DNA from 2 places in the Micromonospora profundi genome. Region 1 is predicted to be linked to the other one. Evidence: predicted binding sites of a transcription regulator. Region 1 holds the regulator's gene; the other holds the start of a gene.
What was found. The regulator HspR, encoded in region 1, represses chaperone genes until heat shock. The targets are predictions, from matches to a motif close to TTGAGTNNNNNNNACTCAA.
Positions count from the first base shown of each region.

Region 2: the regulator HspR is predicted to act here: its motif matches at 2,804-2,822, upstream of lon (endopeptidase La).

Region 1 covers NZ_JAATJK010000001.1:5,822,361-5,831,720, reverse strand. Annotated here, with positions in the region: gene dnaK (molecular chaperone DnaK) at 1-563, shown strand, start outside; gene grpE (nucleotide exchange factor GrpE) at 611-1,369, shown strand; gene dnaJ (molecular chaperone DnaJ) at 1,455-2,642, shown strand; gene F4558_RS25985 (heat shock protein transcriptional repressor HspR) at 2,673-3,113, shown strand; gene F4558_RS25980 (hypothetical protein) at 3,249-3,512, shown strand; gene F4558_RS25975 (hypothetical protein) at 3,591-4,022, opposite strand; gene F4558_RS25970 (cation:proton antiporter) at 4,235-5,440, opposite strand; gene F4558_RS25965 (cation:proton antiporter regulatory subunit) at 5,446-5,946, opposite strand; gene clpB (ATP-dependent chaperone ClpB) at 6,132-8,723, shown strand; gene F4558_RS25955 (DUF4178 domain-containing protein) at 8,901-9,360, shown strand, end outside.
Region 2 covers NZ_JAATJK010000001.1:2,403,819-2,413,178, reverse strand. Annotated here, with positions in the region: gene F4558_RS10675 (hypothetical protein) at 16-1,332, shown strand; gene F4558_RS10670 (histone-like nucleoid-structuring protein Lsr2) at 1,451-1,798, opposite strand; gene F4558_RS32115 (response regulator) at 1,955-2,491, opposite strand; gene lon (endopeptidase La) at 2,846-5,176, shown strand; gene F4558_RS10655 (DoxX family protein) at 5,300-5,704, shown strand; gene F4558_RS10650 (DEAD/DEAH box helicase) at 5,723-7,456, opposite strand; gene F4558_RS10645 (hypothetical protein) at 7,587-8,555, opposite strand; gene F4558_RS10640 (sensor histidine kinase) at 8,694-9,360, shown strand, end outside.

The sequences.
Region 1 (9,360 bases):
CGCGCGGCGTGCCGCAGATCGAGGTCACCTTCGACATCGACGCCAACGGCATCGTCAACGTGCACGCCAAGGACCTGGGCACTGGCAAGGAACAGAAGATGACGATCACCGGCGGCTCCTCGCTGCCGAAGGACGACATCGAGCGGATGCGCCGGGACGCCGAGGAGCACGCGGAGGAGGACAAGCGCCGCCGCGACGACGCCGAGACCCGCAACGTGGCCGAGGCGCTCCAGTGGCAGACCGAGAAGTTCCTCGCCGAGAGTGGCGACAAGCTGCCCAGCGAGAACCGGGAGCAGCTCAACGAGGCGCTCGGCGAGCTGCGTGGTGCCCTCGGCGGTCAGGACATCGAGAAGATCAAGTCGGCGCACGAGCGCCTGGCGCAGGTCTCCCAGCAGGCCGGCTCGTTGCTCTACGCGCAGCAGTCCGAGCAGGGCCAGCAGCCCGGCGGCGAGGCCGGCCCGGGTGCGGCAGGTCCCGGTGCGACCGGCCCGCAGGCGGGTGCTGCCGGCGGTCCCGACGACGTGGTCGACGCGGAAATCGTGGACGAGGACGGCAAGAAGTGACCGTCGGCCTCCGGCACGTATCCACGGCGAAGGGATGAGGTAGCCGCATGACGCAGAAGTCACGAGCCGCCGACCCGGACGACGCCGGGTCGACGCCGGGTGGCTCCGCGCCCACGGAGCCAGCCACCGGTGACGAGGAGCGGGTGGTCATCCGCAACAACCGCAAGCTCACCGACACGACGGAGCCGGAGGGCACCGCCACCGACGCGGGGAGCGACGTCTCGGCCGAGGGCCTCGTCGAGGATGCCGAGGTAGTGGTCGACGAGATCGAGATCGAGGCGACCTCTGTCGAAGGGTCGACGCCGTCCGGTCCGCCGGTGGTGGACGCCCCGGCGCAGCCCGTCGACGGCGGCGGCACCGGGACGTCACTCGGTGCCGAGCTGGAGGCGCTCCGGGCCGAGTTGGAGGAGCGGACCAGGGACGTGCAGCGGGTGTCGGCGGAGTACGCCAACTACCGCAAGCGGGTCGACCGGGACCGCAGCCTGGTGCAGGAGCAGGCGACCGGCTCTGTGCTGGCCGCGCTGCTGCCGATCCTCGACGACCTCGACCGGGCGAGGGAACACGGCGACCTGGTCGGGCCGTTCGGCTCGGTGGCGGAGCAGCTCACCACCGCGCTGGGCAAGTTCGGCCTGGCCGCCTTCGGCGAGCAGGGCGACCCGTTCGACCCGACCCGGCACGAGGCGGTCGCGCACCAGACCTCGGCCGACGTCAGCGAGCCGACCTGCGTGCAGGTCATGCGCCGCGGCTACCAGCTCGGTGAGCGGCTGCTGCGCCCCGCGCTGGTAGCGGTCGCGGATCCGGAATAGTGCGAGACAGTGACCGGGCCGTCCCGTCCCCCGCGCAGCGGTGGGCGGGACGGCCGGGCCACGACGGTCGAGAGGAGGTGGACCGGTGAGTTCGAAGGACTGGCTCGAGAAGGACTTCTACGCCGTGCTCGGCGTGGACAAGGCCGCCTCCGCGGATGACATCAAGAAGGCGTACCGCAAGCTGGCCCGGGAATCGCATCCGGATCACAACCCGGGCGACCCGAAGGCCGAGGAGCGGTTCAAGGCCGTGTCCGAGGCGTACAACGTGTTGTCGGACGCCGGCCGTCGCCGGGAGTACGACGAGATGCGCTCGCTGTTCGGCTCGGGCGCGTTCCGGCGCAACGCCCGTGGCTCCGGCCAGCCGGGCGGCGTGCCGTTCGACGTGTCCGACCTGTTCGGTGGCGGTGCGGGCGGTGGCGGTGACCGTCGCTTCGGCGGTGCCGGCTTCCAGGACCTGTTCAGCTCGATCTTCTCCGGCGGGCAGGCGGGCGGGCAGGCAACTGCGCGTGGTCCGGCCCGCGGCCGGGACGTGGAGACCGAGGTGGCGCTGGACTTCGGCGACGCGGTCCGCGGGGTGACCCTGCCGCTGACGTTGCGCGCCCCGGGCGTCTGCGACACCTGCCACGGCAACGGTGCCAAGCCCGGCACCCAGCCGCGTACCTGCCCGGTGTGCCACGGCGCTGGCGTGACGACTCGGGACCAGGGGTCGTTCAGCTTCTCCGAGCCGTGCCGCAACTGTCAGGGCGTCGGCACGGTCGTGGAGGAGAAGTGCCCGGAGTGCCACGGCAGCGGCGGTGTCACAAAGACCCGCACGCTTAACGTGCGCTTCCCTGCCGGAGTGGCCGACGGCCAGCGCATCCGGCTTGCCGGGCGCGGTGAGCCAGGTGAGCGCGGCGGACCGGCCGGTGACCTGTTCGTGCACGTCAAGGTTCGACCGGACGAGCTGTTCGGGCGTACCGGAGACGACCTGACTCTGACCGTGCCGGTGACCTTCGCGGAGGCCGTGCTGGGCACGGACCTGCGGGTGCCCACGCTCGACGGTGCGGTGACCCTGCGGGTTCCGCCGGGCACGCCCAGCGGGCGGGTGCTGCGGGCCCGAGGCAAGGGTGTGGTCCGCCGTGACGGGCAGGCCGGCGACCTGCTGGTCACGCTGGAGGTGGTGGTGCCGGCCCGCCTGTCCGACGAGGCGCGCACGGCACTTGAGGCGTTCGCCGAGCAGAGTCCGGCGGCGGCGCGGGAACATCTCGACGCCCGGGTGCGTCGGGTCAGTTAGTCCGGTGGGATGGACGCGGAGGTGAGCGGGATGTCGGGCGAGTTCCTCGGTTCGGGTGACCCGGCCTACGAGGCCAAGGTGCTCATGATCTCGGTCGCGGCACGGATGGCGGGGATGCACCCACAGACCCTGCGCCAGTACGACCGGCTGGGGCTGGTGCAGCCGGGCCGGGCTGCTGGCGGCGGACGCCGGTACAGCGTTCGGGACGTGGTGCTGTTGCGCGAGGTGCAGCGGCTCAGTCAGGACGACGGGATCAACCTTGCCGGCGTCAAGCGGATCATCGGGCTGGAACGGCTGCTGGAGCAGGCGCAGCAGCGGGTGGCCCGGCTGGAGGCGGAGTTGGACGCCGCGTACCGCCGGGTGGCCGAGTTGGAGTCGCTGGCCCGCTTCCCGGGCCGTGACCTGGTGCCGACCAACCGCACGTCCACGGCGCTTGTGGTGTGGCGTCCCCGCCGTACGCCGGACCGTTGACCCGTAGCTCACTTTCGTCGTTCCCGGCTCCCGGCCCGTGTCGATTTTTCGGCGCGGGCCGGACCCTTTCCGTTAGCCTGTCAATACGGGTCCTACCGCCTCAATTCGGGCCTATCGGCCCGATAAGGGGGAACGATGGCGGGGCCGACGAAGAAGCTGGCGGAGCAGACGGAAGACCGGTTGGAACAGTTGGCCGACACCGTCCGCGCGAAGTTCGACAAGGTGACCGAGGGCAGCTTCCGGGACCGGATCGTCGAAGGGCGGTTCGCCGACCACGGTGACCGCGCCGACGAGGCCGACCACGGCGAGCGCGCTGACAACGGCGAGCGCGCTGACCACGGTGGCCGCGCTGACTCCGGCGGACGCGTTCGGCCTGAACCCGGCCGGAAGCACGACTGACCGGTAACGATGTGCGGGCCGGGACCCACGGGGGGTCCCGGCCCGTCGCTCATCGCCTGTTCGGCCGGCGGTCGCGTGTCAGCCGAGGCGGCGGTTCTCGCGGACCAGACCGCCTTCGCACCAGTCCCGGTAGACGAACAGGTCCGGTCGGGCGAGGAGTACCCGGCCGTTGTGCGCCCAGATTCTCATCAACTCGTCGCCGTCGCGTTCGGCCTGCTCGACCAGCTTGCGGAAGCGCCGCTTGGGGTGGGCGCGGAATTTCGTCCGGATGCCGTCGGCGGCGTAGATGTAGAGGCAGTGCAGCGCGAAGCGTCGAGCCGGGCAGGTCGGGTCCATGGCCAGGTCGAAGAGCGTCAGCACCAGCCGGTCGCCGGAGACGAGGAGGTCCCAGTCGGGCGGCATGGAAGCAAGCGGCACCGAATCGGGCTGGAATGCCCAGGCTCGCAACTCCGCCGGAGTCGGATCGACGGGGTTGGCAAAGCCGTGGAACGTCGACTCCTGCACGCTCACCGGCCAACCTTCCGCTCTCGCCCGCGTCGGCACTGGCCACCTGCGGACCGTGGCTGCTGGGGCGAAACGGTAACCTGCCCGCCGGTTGCTGCGGTAGTACCCGCAGGGGCGCAATTCGGCAACCGTTGGCTGTGCTGGTCTGAACGGAAGATCCGCTGACCGTCGCCGCCGCTGTCGTGCCTGTCGACGGCACGACAGCGGCGGCGGCGAGGTCAGTCGGGGACGGGGATCGGCGCGCTTCGTTGGATGAGCGCGCGGCTGCGTAGCCACCGTTTGAACCACTGGAAGTCCGGCAGTCGGGCCAGCATCGGACCGGTCACCACGGTGATCAGGACGTACGCCGTGGCCAGCGCGGCCAGCCGCGGCTCGACGCTGCCGGCCGCCACCGCCAGCCCGGCGATGACGATGGAGAACTCCCCACGGGGTACGAGTGCCAGGCCGGCCCGCCAGCGACCCGGCTCGCCGATGCCGACCCGGCGGGCCGCGAGGTACCCGGTGAGCGTCTTCGTCGCCATCGTGATCACGGCCAACGCGAGCGCCGGCAGCAGCACCGGTGGGATGTCCCGTGGGTCGGTGACCAGGCCGAAGAAGACGAAGAACACTGCGGCGAACAGGTCCCGCAGCGGCGACAGCATCTCGGTGGCGTGGTGCGCCACCGGCCCGGAGAGCGCGATGCCGACCAGGAACGCGCCGACCGCCGCGGACACCTGGAGCTTCGCCGCGATGCCCGCGACCAGCAGGGTCAGACCGAGTACGCCGAGCAGCAGCGCCTCCGGGTCCTTCGCCGACAGCGCGGCCGAGATCAGGTGGCCGTACCGGATGGCGAGGACAAGCACCACCAGGACGGTGCCCACCGCGATGGCGAGGGCTATGCCGCCGCCGATCAGGCCCGTGCCGGCGAGTACGGCGGTGACCAGCGGCAGGTAGAGAGCCATCGCCAGGTCCTCGATGACGAGCACCGAGAGGATCACCGGTGTCTCCCGGTTACCGAGCCGGCCCAGATCGCCGAGGACCTTGGCGATCACGCCGGAGGAGGAGACCCAGGTGATGCCGCCGAGGACCAGGGCGGCGACCCAGTCCCAGCCGAGCAGCAGGGCGAAGGCCGCGCCGGGCAGTGCGTTGAGTACGCCGTCGATGAGGCCGGCCGGAGCAGCCGAGCGGAGGTTGCCGACGAGTTCGTTTGCCGAGTATTCCAACCCGAGCATGACCAGCAGCAGGATGACGCCGATCTCGGCGCCGACAGCGAAGAACTCCTCGCTGGCGCCGAGCGGCAGCAGCCCGCCGTGGCCGAAGGCGAGCCCGGCGAGCAGGTAGAGCGGGATGGGTGACAGGCCCACCCTGCGGCTGAGCCGCCCGAGGATCCCGAGGAGGAGGAGCAGCGCGCCGACTTCGATGAGAAGGGTTGTGGAATCGTGCATCCGCCTCAGCCGTCCGGGTCACTGTCGGCGAGGATGGCGGACACGCCGTCGAGCCCTTTGCGGGTCCCGACGACGACCACCACATCGCCGGCTGCGAAGCGGAAGGTGGGAAGCGGTGAGACGTTGACTTCACCGTCGCGCAGCACCGCCACGATGGAGGCGCTGGTGCGGGTGCGTGCCTTCGTGTCACCGAGCATCCGGTTGACGTACCGCGAGCCGGCCGGGATGGCGATCTGCTCGGTGAGCAGACCGGCGGCCTGCTCGCGCAGCCCGGACAGTTGGCCGAGCATCAGCGACGCGCCGAGGATGTCGGCCAACGCCTCCGCCTCGTCGTCGGTGAGCGGGATGTCCGACTGGCAGGAATCTGGATCGTCCGGATCGTAGAGGACAAGATCGCGGCGGCCGTTCCGGTGGGAAACGACTCCCAGGCGGCGTCCAGACTCCGTCACCAGATCATGACGCACGCCGATGCCCGGCAGGGCGGTTTGCTCGACACGTACTCGCACCGGGCAAGGCTACAGCTTCCGGAACAGGCGGCAGATCCGGAGATGAGTGACCCCTCGGCAATCGAAGGCCCTGACTGGCGGTGGCGTCGCCGCGAGTGATGGGTGTCACAGCGGTAAGGTTGAGTGGAATACGCTCAACTCTGGTTGTGTCCAACCCAATGGACAACGCCGATCCGGGGGAGCCCATGAACGCCGAACGCCTCACCACCAAGAGCCGCGAGACCATCACCGGCGCCGTCGCACTCGCGAACCAGCGCGGCCACGCCACCGTCGAGCCCTGGCACCTGCTGCTGTCGCTGCTGGACACCGACGGTTCGACAGCCACCGGCCTGCTGCGCGCCGTCGGGGCCGACCCCGCCGAGCTGCGTCGGGCAGCCCAGCGCGCTGTCGACGGCCTGCCGGCCGCACGCGGCTCCAGCCTCGCCGAGCCCACCCTGGCCCGGGAGTTCGTCAACGCCATCGGCGCCGCCGAGCAGATCGCCCGTCCGCTGGGCGACGAGTACACCTCCACCGAGCACCTGCTCGCCGGCCTCGCCCGGGTCGGTGGCGCGGTGGCCAGCGCGCTGAAGTCGGCAGGCGTCACCGAGGAGACCCTTGTCGCCGCGTTCCCGACCGTCCGGGGTGGCGACCGTCGGGTCACCACCGCTGACCCCGAGCAGACCTACCAGGCCCTCGCCAAGTACGGCGTCGACCTGACGGCCAGCGCACGGGACGGCAAGATCGATCCGGTCATCGGCCGGGACTCGGAGATCCGCCGGGTCATCCAGGTGCTCTCCCGGCGTACCAAGAACAACCCGGTGCTGATCGGCGAGCCCGGTGTCGGCAAGACCGCGATCGTGGAGGGCCTGGCCCAGCGGATCGTGGCCGGCGACGTCCCCGAGTCGCTGCGCGGCAAGAAGTTGGTATCGCTGGATCTCGGCGCCATGGTCGCCGGCGCCCAGTACCGCGGCCAGTTCGAGGAGCGGCTCAAGTCCGTCCTGGAGGAGATCAAGAACTCTAACGGGCAGGTCATCACGTTCCTCGACGAGCTGCACACGGTCGTCGGCGCCGGCAAGGGCGAGGGCTCGATGGACGCCGGCAACATGCTCAAGCCCATGCTGGCCCGCGGCGAACTGCGGATGGTCGGTGCGACCACGCTTGACGAGTACCGCGAGCACATCGAGAAGGACCCGGCGTTGGAGCGCCGCTTCCAGCCGGTGCTGGTCGGCGAGCCGACGATCGAGGACACCATCGGCATCCTGCGTGGCCTCAAGGAGCGCTACGAGGTGCACCACGGCGTCCGGATCACCGATGCCGCGCTTGTCGCCGCCGCGTCGCTGTCCGACAGGTACATCACCGACCGGTTCCTGCCCGACAAGGCGATCGACCTGGTCGACGAGTCGGCGTCCCGGCTCCGCATGGAGATCGACTCCCGGCCGGTCGAGGTGGACGAGATCGAGCGGGCGGTCCGGCGGCTGGAGATCGAGGAGATGGCGCTGGCCAAGGAGCCGGATGCCGCTTCCGCCGAGCGGCTGGCCCGGCTGCGTCAGGAGTTGGCCGACAAGCGTGAGCAGCTCACTGTGCTCTCCGAGCGCTGGCAGACCGAGAAGAGTCACATCACCAAGCTGTCCACCGCCAAGGAGGAGCTGGAGCGCCTGGGCGGCGAGGCCGAGCGGGCGGAGCGGGACGGCGAGTTGGAGCGCGCCGCCGAGCTGCGCTACGGCCGGATCCCCGCCCTCAAGGTCGAGCTGAAGCAGGCCGAGGAGGAGCTCGCCCAGCTCCAGGCCGACGGGGCGATGCTCAAGGAGGAGGTCGGCGCGGACGACATCGCGGCAGTCGTCGCCTCCTGGACCGGCATCCCCGCGGGCCGGCTGCTGGAAGGTGAGACGGCCAAGCTGCTCCGGATGGAGGAGTCGCTGGGCAGCCGGGTCGTCGGCCAGGCCGAGGCCGTCGGAGCGGTCTCCGACGCGGTACGCCGGGCACGCGCCGGCGTCGCCGACCCCGACCGCCCCACCGGAAGCTTCCTCTTCCTCGGGCCGACCGGTGTCGGTAAGACCGAGCTGGCCAAGGCGCTCGCCGAATTCCTCTTCGACGACGAGCGGGCGATGGTCCGCATCGACATGAGCGAGTACGGCGAGAAGCACTCCGTCGCCCGCCTGGTCGGCGCCCCGCCCGGGTACGTCGGCTACGAGGAGGGCGGGCAGCTCACCGAGGCGGTGCGCCGCCGGCCGTACTCGGTGATCCTGCTGGACGAGGTGGAGAAGGCCCACCCGGACGTCTTCGACGTGCTGCTCCAGGTCCTCGACGACGGTCGGCTCACCGACGGCCAGGGCCGCACCGTGGACTTCCGCAACGCGATCCTGATCCTCACCTCCAACCTCGGGTCGTCGGTGATCAGCGACCTGATGCTGGCCGAGGAGCAGCGCCGCGAGGGGGTTCTCGCGGTGGTCCGCTCGCACTTCAAGCCGGAGTTCCTCAACCGTCTCGACGACATCGTGGTCTTCGCCGCGCTGCGCGGGGAGGATCTGCGCTCCATCGTGGACATCCAGCTCGAACGGATGCGGAACCGCCTCGCCGACCGCCGGTTGGGGCTGGACATCACCGAGCCCGCGCGTCAGTGGCTCGCCGAGCATGGCTACGACCCGATCTACGGCGCTCGCCCGCTGCGTCGCCTGGTCCAGACCGCGATCGGAGACCAGCTCGCCAGGGCCCTGCTCTCCGGCACCATCCGCGACGGCGACACCGTCAAGGTCGACCTCGCCGACAGCAAGGAGGGGTTGGCCGTCAGCGCAGGCTGAGCCGTCCCACCCGGAGCCGACCCCGCCCCGCCGGCGGGGTCGGCTCCGTCTGTCCCCCGAACCTGGGACACCTGATGGAACGCTCGGTAGTCGGGCGATTACCGGCTCGTGCTTGAGTTTCCCCAGGTGCGCGGGGTTGTTACCGTCTGCGCCGACGCACTTGGGGAGGTGGTCGGCATGAACGGTGCCATGGCGTACGTGGTGACGACGCTTGGGTGTCTGGTCGGAGTCGCCGGCATAGTGGTGGCGTTGGTGGCTTTGCGCAAGAGTCGCAAGCAGGCCCCGCCGGCGGCACCCGTGGACCCGTTCCGCGACACCGACAGCGACGCGCTTCGCGGCGACCCGCGCAGGCTCAAGCCCGGCGACATCGTCGAGATCCGCCGCGTGTCGTACGCGGTCCGCGGCTCGGTGTACTTCGCCGAGGGCAGCTGGAGTTGGGCCGAGCACCTGCTGGACACCGTCGACGGTGACAAGCGGTGGCTCTCCGTGGAGGAGGACCCGGACCTGGAGCTGGTGCTCTGGACCGCCGAGCCGGCCGCGACGATCACCCCGGGTGCGCACACCCTCGACTTCGCCGGCCGCCGCTACGCCGCCGAGGAGTCCGGCCAGGCCCGCTACACGGCCGTCGGCAGCACCG
Region 2 (9,360 bases), 3.4 Mb from region 1:
AAGGAGAGCAATTCGATGCGCAGGTCCACTCGGGCACGCCGGCCATCCGGCATCGCGCGGAGCAAGCGTCTGCTGGCCGTTGTCGGCACGCTCGTGGTCTTCGGCGGAGTAGTCGCCGTCACCCAGATTTCGTCGGCCCAGGACCGGCGGACGAACAAGCCCCGGCCGGCCGCCGGACAATGCGTGGAGCCGAGCCCCGGATCGACCGCGCCGAGCGGCAACTCGACAAGCCGAACCTGGCAGAACGGCCGGTGGGTACGCAATCACTGGGGTGACGGGCAGCAGTCGGTCGCGGAATGCGAGGACGGTAAGGACGGCACTGTCGGCACCGGTTCGGCAATCGCCTGCCCGGATGTGGCGGCGCGGCTGCCGCAGGTGCCGGACCGGGCGCGTGCAGAGGTCGACCGCAATCTGGCGCAGTTGCAGACCCAGATCGCGGATGCCGACCGCCGGCTGGCCGCCGAGGGCAACAAGGGCGAGGCGTTCATCCGCAACGCGATCCTGCAGCCGTTGGCCGCCAAGCGGAAGGCGGTGTTGGACCGGATCACGCTCGCCATCGACCGGGTGGGACCGCGTCCGCAGGGTCTGGCGCAGCTCGCCGGGTGCCAGGTGCAGCCGACCGGCAACACGGGCGGCAACAACGGTGGCGGTAACAGCGGCGGCGGGAACACCGGCGGTGGCAACAATGGCGGCGGGAACACCGGCGGTGGGAACACCGGTGGCGGCAACAACGGCGGTGGGAACAACGGCGGTGGCAACAACGGTGGCGGCAACGCCCCGGGTGCCGGCCTCGGTGTGCTGGCCAACAACTGCGACGAGAGCCAGTTGCAGGCGCACGACGGCTTCCAGAACGGCAACCGCTGCGTGAGCACGGCGTTCGGTGAGGTCGGCGCCGCCGCCAACAACCCGTCGCTGCTGATCACCCAGTTCCCGCAGCAGGTCGACCGCAACCAGACCTTCACCCTGCGGATCAGCACCCGCAACCTGGTCCGGGACCGCTTCCTCGCGGCCGGTCAGGGCGGGTACTACGTGGAGAGTTCGCTGCTCAACGCCCAGGGCCTGGTGCGGGGGCACTTCCACACCGCCTGCCGGATGCTGGACAGCCTGACCGCGCCGCCGGAGCCGCAGGAGGTGCCGGCGTTCTTCGTCGCCACCGAGGACGGTCGCGGCGGTGCCCAGCCGGACGAGGTGACCATCCAGGTCCCGGGCCTGCCGGAGTCGGGTACGGCGCAGTGCTCCGTCTGGGCTGGCGACGGGTCGCACCGTCTGCCGATGATGGAGCGGGCCAACCAGACCCCGGCGTTCGACGCGGTGCGCATCGAGGTCAACTGATTCGGAGTTCGACCGGCGGCGGCCGGCCACCCGGGGTGGGTAGCCCCGAGTGGCCGGCCGCACACAAACTGACGGGGTCACGCCGTTGCCGGCGGGACCCCGTCGTTGTGTCGCCCGATCAGCGGTTCTTGTACGCCTCGACGACCTCGACCGGGATCCGACCCCGCTCGGAAATCTTGTAGCCGTTCTTGACGGCCCATTCCCGGATGGCGCGGTTCTGCTCCCGGTCCATTCCCGCGCCGCTGGGTCGTCCAGGGCGCCGAACGGTCCGCGTGCTCTCCACCGGCCCCCGACCGATGCGCCGGCCGGCATTGATGTACGGATCCAGAGCCTTGCGCAGGACGCCGGCATTCTCGTCCGAGACGTCGATCGTGTAGGCCGCGCCGTCGAGGCTGAACTCGACGGTCCGGTCGGCCTTCCCGCCGTCGAGGTCGTCCGTCAGCACCGTGATTACTTTTCTCGCCATTGCCAATTACTCCCTGTGTGTGGCGGGATGTGCCCAAAGTCTGACCTATCATCCGGGGAAACCGCAACAATATGCGTCCCATTCATTTCGGCGCGTCGCGATTGGGGGACGCGCAAAACCGGGAACAGCTGCTGAATCAGCGGCGCTGGCGCAATGTCATTCGGTGAGGAGACCGGTCTGACCGGCGACGGCAGCGGCCTCCGCCCGGTTCGACACCCGCAGCTTACGCAGCAGCGCGGCGGTCATCCGTTTCACCGTCCGCTCCGACACGTGCAGTTCCTCGGCGACGTCGAGGGTGTTGCGTCCAGCGGCGATCGCCCGCAGCAGTCGGCATTCCTCACTGTCCAGGTCGACGGGCGCGGGCCGGGTGGGTCGCAGCAGTGCGCGCAACAGGTCGGCCGGCAGCACCGCCCATCCGTCGAGGATGGCCAGCAGTGGGGGCAGTAGCTCCTCCGGCTCGCTGGTCTTCGGCAGGAACCCCTCGGCGCCGGCCCGCAGCGCCTCCAGCGCGGGCGCGGGGTCGGTGGAACCGGACATCGCGATCACCCGTACCCGGGGGGTGGTCCGGCGGATCGCGGCGATCGCCCGGATGCCGCCGGGCGGCGGCATGTGCAGGTCGACGAGCGCCAGGTCGGGGCGGCAGCAGCTGACCAGTGCGGCGGCACCGGCGGCGTCACCTGTCGACGCGATCACCTCGGCGCGGCCGTCGGTCGTCGCCGGGATCCGGGCCCACGCCGGACGGCAAGGGCGAGTTCCGGTACGACGACAACCCCGTCGCGAACGCCCCGGAGCCGGCGCTGGCCCCGGGTGACCCGCGGCTGTACGGCACCAACCCGGGCATGGTCGGCGGGATGGTGAACACGGTCAAGAGCAAGCTCACCTGATGCCTTCTCGTCGGGTCGCCCGGGGTTCCCGTGCGGCCCGACGGCGGGTGTCAGCCCGCGTCCGGAGTGGCGCCGGCAGTGGTCTGGGTCACATGACGGAACAAGGGGAACGTTTTGTTACTTGAGTGGTACACGCTCAAGTCAACGCGATAGCAGGTGTTCGATGGCAACTCTTCCGGTACTTCCCCTGACCGACGCCGTTCTCCTTCCCGGCATGGTCATCCCGGTGACCCTCGACCCGACCACCCAGGCCGCCATCGACGCGGCGCGGGCGACCGGCGACCGCAAGCTGCTGGCCGTGCCGCGCATCGACGGCGAGTACGGTCCGGTTGGCGTGGTCGCCACCATCGAGAAGGTCGGCAGGCTGCCCGAGGGTGAGCCCGCCGCCGTCATCCGTGGCCTGTCCCGGGCCCGCATCGGCTCCGGTGTGCCCGGTCCCGGCGCGGCGCTCTGGGTCGAGGCGACCGAACTCGACGAGCCGGCACCCGCCGGCCGGGCCCGGGAACTCGCCCGCGAGTACCGCGCCCTGGTGACCTCGGTGCTCCAGCAGCGGGGTGCCTGGCAGGTCATCGACGCTGTGGAGCGGATGACCGACCTCTCCGAGCTGGCCGACTCGGCCGGGTACGCGCCCTGGCTGACACTGGACCAGAAGAACGAACTGCTCGCCGCGCCGGACGTCACCGCCCGGCTGGAACTGCTTGTCGGCTGGGTGAAGGACTACCTGGCCGAGCAGGAGGTCACCGAGCAGATCAACAGTGACGTCCGAGAGGGGCTGGAGAAGTCGCAGCGGGAGTTCCTGCTGCGCCAGCAACTCGCCGCGATCCGCAAGGAACTGGGCGAGGACGAGCCCGACGGTTCGGCCGACTACAGGTCCCGCGTCGAGAGCGCAGACCTGCCGGAGAAGGTCCGCGAGGCCGCTCTGCGCGAGGTGGGCAAGCTGGAGCGGTCCAGCGACGCCTCCCCGGAGGCCGGCTGGATCCGTACCTGGCTGGACACCGTTCTCGAAATGCCGTGGGGCACGCGTACCCAGGACAACACCGACCTGGCCGCGGCCCGGGAGGTGCTCGACGCCGACCACGCAGGCCTGGCCGACGTGAAGGACCGCATCCTGGAGTACCTCGCGGTGCGCAACCGGCGGGCCGAGCGCAACCTCGGCGTGGTCGGCGGGCGCGGCTCCGGCGCGGTGCTGGCTCTCGCCGGCCCTCCCGGTGTCGGCAAGACCAGCCTCGGCGAGTCCGTGGCCCGGGCGCTCGGGCGCAACCTCGTCCGGGTCTCGCTCGGCGGCGTGCGCGACGAGGCCGAGATCCGCGGTCACCGCCGCACGTACGTCGGTGCGCTGCCCGGTCGGATCGTCCGCGCGCTGCGGGAGGCCGGTTCGATGAACCCGGTCGTGCTCCTCGACGAGGTGGACAAGCTGGCCGCCGGCTATGCCGGTGACCCGGCCGCCGCCCTGCTGGAGGTCCTCGACCCGGCGCAGAACCACACCTTCCGGGACCACTACCTGGAGGTCGACCTCGACCTGTCCGACGTGCTCTTCCTGGCCACCGCCAACGTGGTGGAGTCCATCCCCGGCCCGCTGCTGGACCGGATGGAGCTGGTCATGCTCGACGGCTACACCGAGGACGAGAAGGTCGCCATCGCCCGGGATCACCTGCTGCCCCGGCAGCGGGAGCGGGCCGGGCTGACGGCCGAGGAGGTGGAGATCGCCGACGAGGCGCTGGCGCTGGTCGCGGGGGAGTACACCCGGGAGGCCGGCGTCCGGCAACTCGAACGGGGCCTGGCCAAGATCCTGCGCAAGGTGGCGGTGACACTGGCGACCGACCCGTCGCCGGTACGCGTCGACACCGGCAACCTCGCCACCTACCTGGGACGGCCGAAGTTCACCCCGGAGTCGGCCGAGCGCACCGCCGTCCCGGGCGTGGCGACCGGGCTCGCCGTCACCGGCGCGGGTGGGGACGTGCTCTTCATCGAGGCCACAAGCATGGAGGGCGAGCCGGGGCTGACCCTGACCGGCCAGCTCGGTGACGTGATGAAGGAGTCGGCGCACATCGCCCTGTCGTACCTGCGCTCCAACGGGCGGCGGTTCGGCATCGACCCGAACGTGCTGGCCGGACGCCGGATCCACGTCCACTTCCCGGCGGGCGCGGTGCCAAAGGACGGCCCGAGCGCCGGCATCACGATGGTGACGGCCCTGGCGTCGCTCGTCACCGGCCGCCCGGTCCGCCCCGAGTTCGGGATGACCGGCGAGGTGACGCTCTCCGGACGGGTGCTGCCGATCGGCGGGGTGAAGCAGAAGCTGCTCGCCGCGCACCGGGCTGGCCTCACCGAGGTCATCATCCCGGCCCGCAACGAGCCGGACCTTGACGACCTGCCGGCCGAGGTGCGCGAGGCGCTGACCGTGCACACCCTGGCCGACGTGGCCGACGTGCTCGCCCTGGCGCTGCGCCCGGCCGACGTCGAGGCGCTGGACGGTCCGGCGCTCGCCGCGGCCTGACGCTCCACCGCAACGGCCCCCACCGTCTCGTGTAGACGGTGGGGGCCGTTGACGTACTACTGTCTCGGTTGAACTCTCAACAACCCTCACCGCCGCGAGGCGGCGCCCCCCGGAGGAACCCCCGTGAACACCGTGCTCTGGGTCATCCAGATCCTGCTCGCCGCCGTCTTCGCCGGTGCCGGCCTGGCCAAGCTGACCCAGCCGAAGGAGAAGCTGCGCGACCGGATGGGCTGGGTCGACCCCGTCCCGCCCAGCCAGGTCAAGGCACTCGGTGCCGTCGAGGTGCTGGCCGCCCTCGGGCTCGTACTGCCCGCCCTCACCGGCATCGCCACCGTCCTCACCCCGCTGGCCGCCGTCGGGCTGGTCATCGTCATGATCGGCGCCATACTGGTGCACCTGCGCGACATGAAGAAGCAGGACACCGACGACAGGCGCCGCACGGAGATCCAGGGCGCCATCACCTGCGTGGTGCTGCTCGTCCTCGCCGCCGTTGTGGCCTGGGGTCGCTTCGGCCCGTACTCCTTCTGATCCGTGCCGGCGGCGTGCTCAGCGCTCGTCGCCTCCACGGTCGCGACGCACAGTGGCCTTGCGGCCCTTGATCGTGCTCTGGCGCAGTCCGGAGATCACCTCGTCGGCGACCCCCTGCGGCACCTCCACCAGCGAGAACCGGTCGGCGATCTCGATCGAGCCGATGTCCCGGCCGCGGATACCGGTCTCGCCGGTGATCGCGCCCACCAGATCCTGCGGGCGTACGCCGGCACGCCGGCCCAGGCCCACGAAGACCTGGACGGTGTTGCCGCCGCCCGGGCGCGGTCGGCCCCCGCCACGACGATCGCCGCCCCGGCCACCGGTCTCCGGCCGACCCTCGCGGGGGCCGCGCACCGGCGCCTGCGGGATCTCCTCCTCGTCGTCGGAGCCCGGCGAGGTCACCTCGTGCGCGAGCTTCACGGCGGCGAGGGCGACCTCCATCAGGTCGAACTCGTCGGTAAGCGTCTCCACGATCACCCGGTACGGGTCGAGGTCGTCCTCCAGCAGGCTCTCCCGCAGCGCCGCCTGGGTCAGCTCCAACCGGCGGGTACGCATGTCCGCAACCGTGGGGATCTTGTCGATGGTGATCCGCTGGCCGGTCACCCGCTCGATCGTCTTCAGCATCCGGTGCTCGCGCGGCTCGGCGAGGGTGATCGCCACGCCCTCACGCCCGGCCCGACCCACCCGCCCGATCCGGTGCACGTACGACTCCGGCGCCGACGGTACGTCGTAGTTGACCACGTGGGTGAGCTGCTCGACGTCCAGCCCTCGGGCCGCCACGTCGGTGGCCACCAGCAGGTCGGCGGTGCCGGCGCGCAGGCGTCCCATCACCCGGTCCCGCTGCTCCTGGCTCATCCCGCCGTGCAGCGCCTCGGAGCGGTAGCCCCGGCCGTTCATCGTCTCGGTCAGCCGGTCGACCTCCTCCCGGCTGCGGCAGAACACGATAGCGGCCGTCGGCGACTCCACGTCCAGCACCCGACCCAGCGCAGCCGGCTTGTGCGCCCGCGTCACGATGTACGCGCTCTGCCGTACCCGGGGCGCCTCACCTGCGACCTGCTGCTCCCGGCCGATCTCGATGCGGACCGGCTCGCGCAGGTGCTGGCGGGCCATCCCGTCGATGCGCGACGGCATGGTGGCCGAGAAGAGCACGGTCTGGCGCTGCGCCGGAGCGTGCTCCAGGATCGCCTCGATGTCCTCGGCGAAGCCCATGTCGAGCATCTCGTCGGCCTCGTCGAGCACCACGGTGGCCAGGCCGCCGAGGCGCAGGGTGCCCCGGGCGATGTGGTCCAGTGCCCGCCCGGGGGTGGCCACCACCACGTCCACCCCGCTGTCCAGCGCCCGCAACTGCCGCCCGATCGGCTGCCCACCGTAGATCGGCAGCACCCGCGCGCCCAGGTCCTTGCCGTAGCGGTGGAACGCCTCGGACACCTGCACCGCCAGCTCCCGCGTCGGCACCAGCACCAGCGCCACCGGGTCGCCGCCCTGACGGTGCGCCGTCATGAGGTTCAGCAGCGGCAGCGCGAACGCGGCCGTCTTGCCGGTGCCGGTCGCTGCCTGCCCCAGCAGGTCCCGACCTTCCAGCAGGGGCGGGATGGCCTCCCGCTGGATGGGAGTTGGCTCCTCGTAGCCGAGGGCGGCCAACGCGCCCAGCAGCTCGGAGCGCAGCCCCAGCTCCGTGAAGGCGTTCGCCTCGTCGGTGCCGTCGGGAGCGTTGTCGGTCGGGGCGTCGTGCTGTGCAGGTGCGGAACTCATGCGTCAAGCTTTTCATCAAGCCGCCGCGCCCGCTGCGCCGCCCGGCACAACATCAGCGCCCGTTGGCATGCGACACCGCCGAGGACGGACGCCAGGGCCGCCCGCCGCCCCGTGTCGGCGGGCGGCCGGATCAGCCGCCGATGCTCAGGAGCGCGAAGATCATCGTGGCGGCGATGGCCGCGTCCAGCACCCCGCACCACTCCGAGAAGGCGCGTGGCACCACCCGTCCGGTGCGGTGATGCGCAAGATCCCAGCCGGCGTGCGCCAACCAACCGAAGGCCACAAGCCAACCGGCGGTCCGCCCACCGGCCGCCACCGCGACCAGCGCCAGGCCGACCCAACCGGCCAGGCCGAGGAGCTGCGTGGCGAGCACCCCGGGCCCGCGCAGGGTCCGCCGTGCCACACCGATCAGCAGGTACGCCCCGGGCAGCACCAGCATCGTCCACGGGCTGAGCAGAGCCGGGTCGACCCACATGTCCACGGTCATCAGCAGGGCCAACCCGGTCGGCCAGCGGCGGGCGAGCGCCACGACGGCCGGGTGCCGGCGTACCGCCACAGGTGTCGCGTGCCGGTGTCGCAGCGCCACCAGCACCATCGCCGGCACCATCAGCAGGTGACCGCCGAGCAGCATCGCGTCGGCGTCCAGCAGACCGGCCCACATCGGCGCGAACAGCAGGAGGAACGGGACGTACATCGCGGCGGCCATCTCGCCGACCGCGTCCCATCCGTGCGCCCGGTACCGCATCCAGACGCTCATACCGATTGTCATGTTGGTGGCCATCGCCAGCGCGCCCACCTCCGGACGGGCCAGCGTCCCCGTGATGCCGAGCAGCGTGCCGGCCGTGTCCCACGCCGGGCCGAGCAGCAGCATCCCGGCGATCATGGCGATCGCCATCTCACCGAGGTGCCACAGTAGGCGCCGGGTGCCGCCGCCCGGTGGGTCGCCGTCCAGCGGTGCGTCGTCGGGAGGCGCGTTGCCCGACGGCGGGTTGTCCAGCGGCGTGTGGTTCGCCGGCGTGCGGTTCGGCGGTTTCGTAGGCGGCTGCGGTGCGGTCGGCGGTGCGACGAGAGTGTCGGCGTGTGTCTCTGTCTGTCCCATGACGTTCACACTGCCGGCGCCGCCGCGCTGTGGGCAGGCGCATTCGTCACCGGAAGATTGTGCGGACCGCACGGGTCGACCGTGACATCTCGCAGGGGTGGACCGGGCGCGGGCCGGTCCTAGGATCGGTGCGTGGCGATGGAGGCGGTGATCCCCCGGGCGGACCGCCGGCTGCACCGGGCCCGGCAGGCGACCCTGCTGTCACTGGCCACCGGTGTCTGGGCGAGTGTCCTGCTGCCCGCGGTCGGCCTGACCCGCGAGCCCGACCCACGCCGGGTGGCGCTCGGCGCGGCCGGCATCCTCGCCTTCATGATCGCTCAGACCGCCGTGCTGTACGCGGCCGTGACGCCCTGGCTCGACCCACTGTGGCGTCGCCGCGCCCAGCTGAGCCTGGTCGGGGCGGCGGTCCTGACCGTCCCGCTTGTGGGGCCGGTGGCGGCAGGGGTCTGGCCGACCTGGGCCTGGTTGGGGGCGGCACTGATCGGCATGGCACCGCTGCTGCTCCGACTGCGGGCGGCACTGGTGATGGCGGCCGGCGTCCTGCTGGTGACGGTGGCTGTCGCCGTGTGGACGGGAGGTTCCGTCGCGCGTCACCTCGCCGTGACCGGCGGAGTCGGTGTCGGCGTCGCCGCCGTCAACGGATTCCAGGTCTGGTTCTGGGATCTGCTCGTGGACGCCCGGCAGGGGCAGGCCGCCCAGGCCGGACTTGCCGCCGCCGAGGAGCGGCTCCGCTTCGCCCGCGACGTGCACGACGTCCTCGGGCACAGCCTCACGGTGATCGCGTTGAAGGCCGAACTCGCCGCGC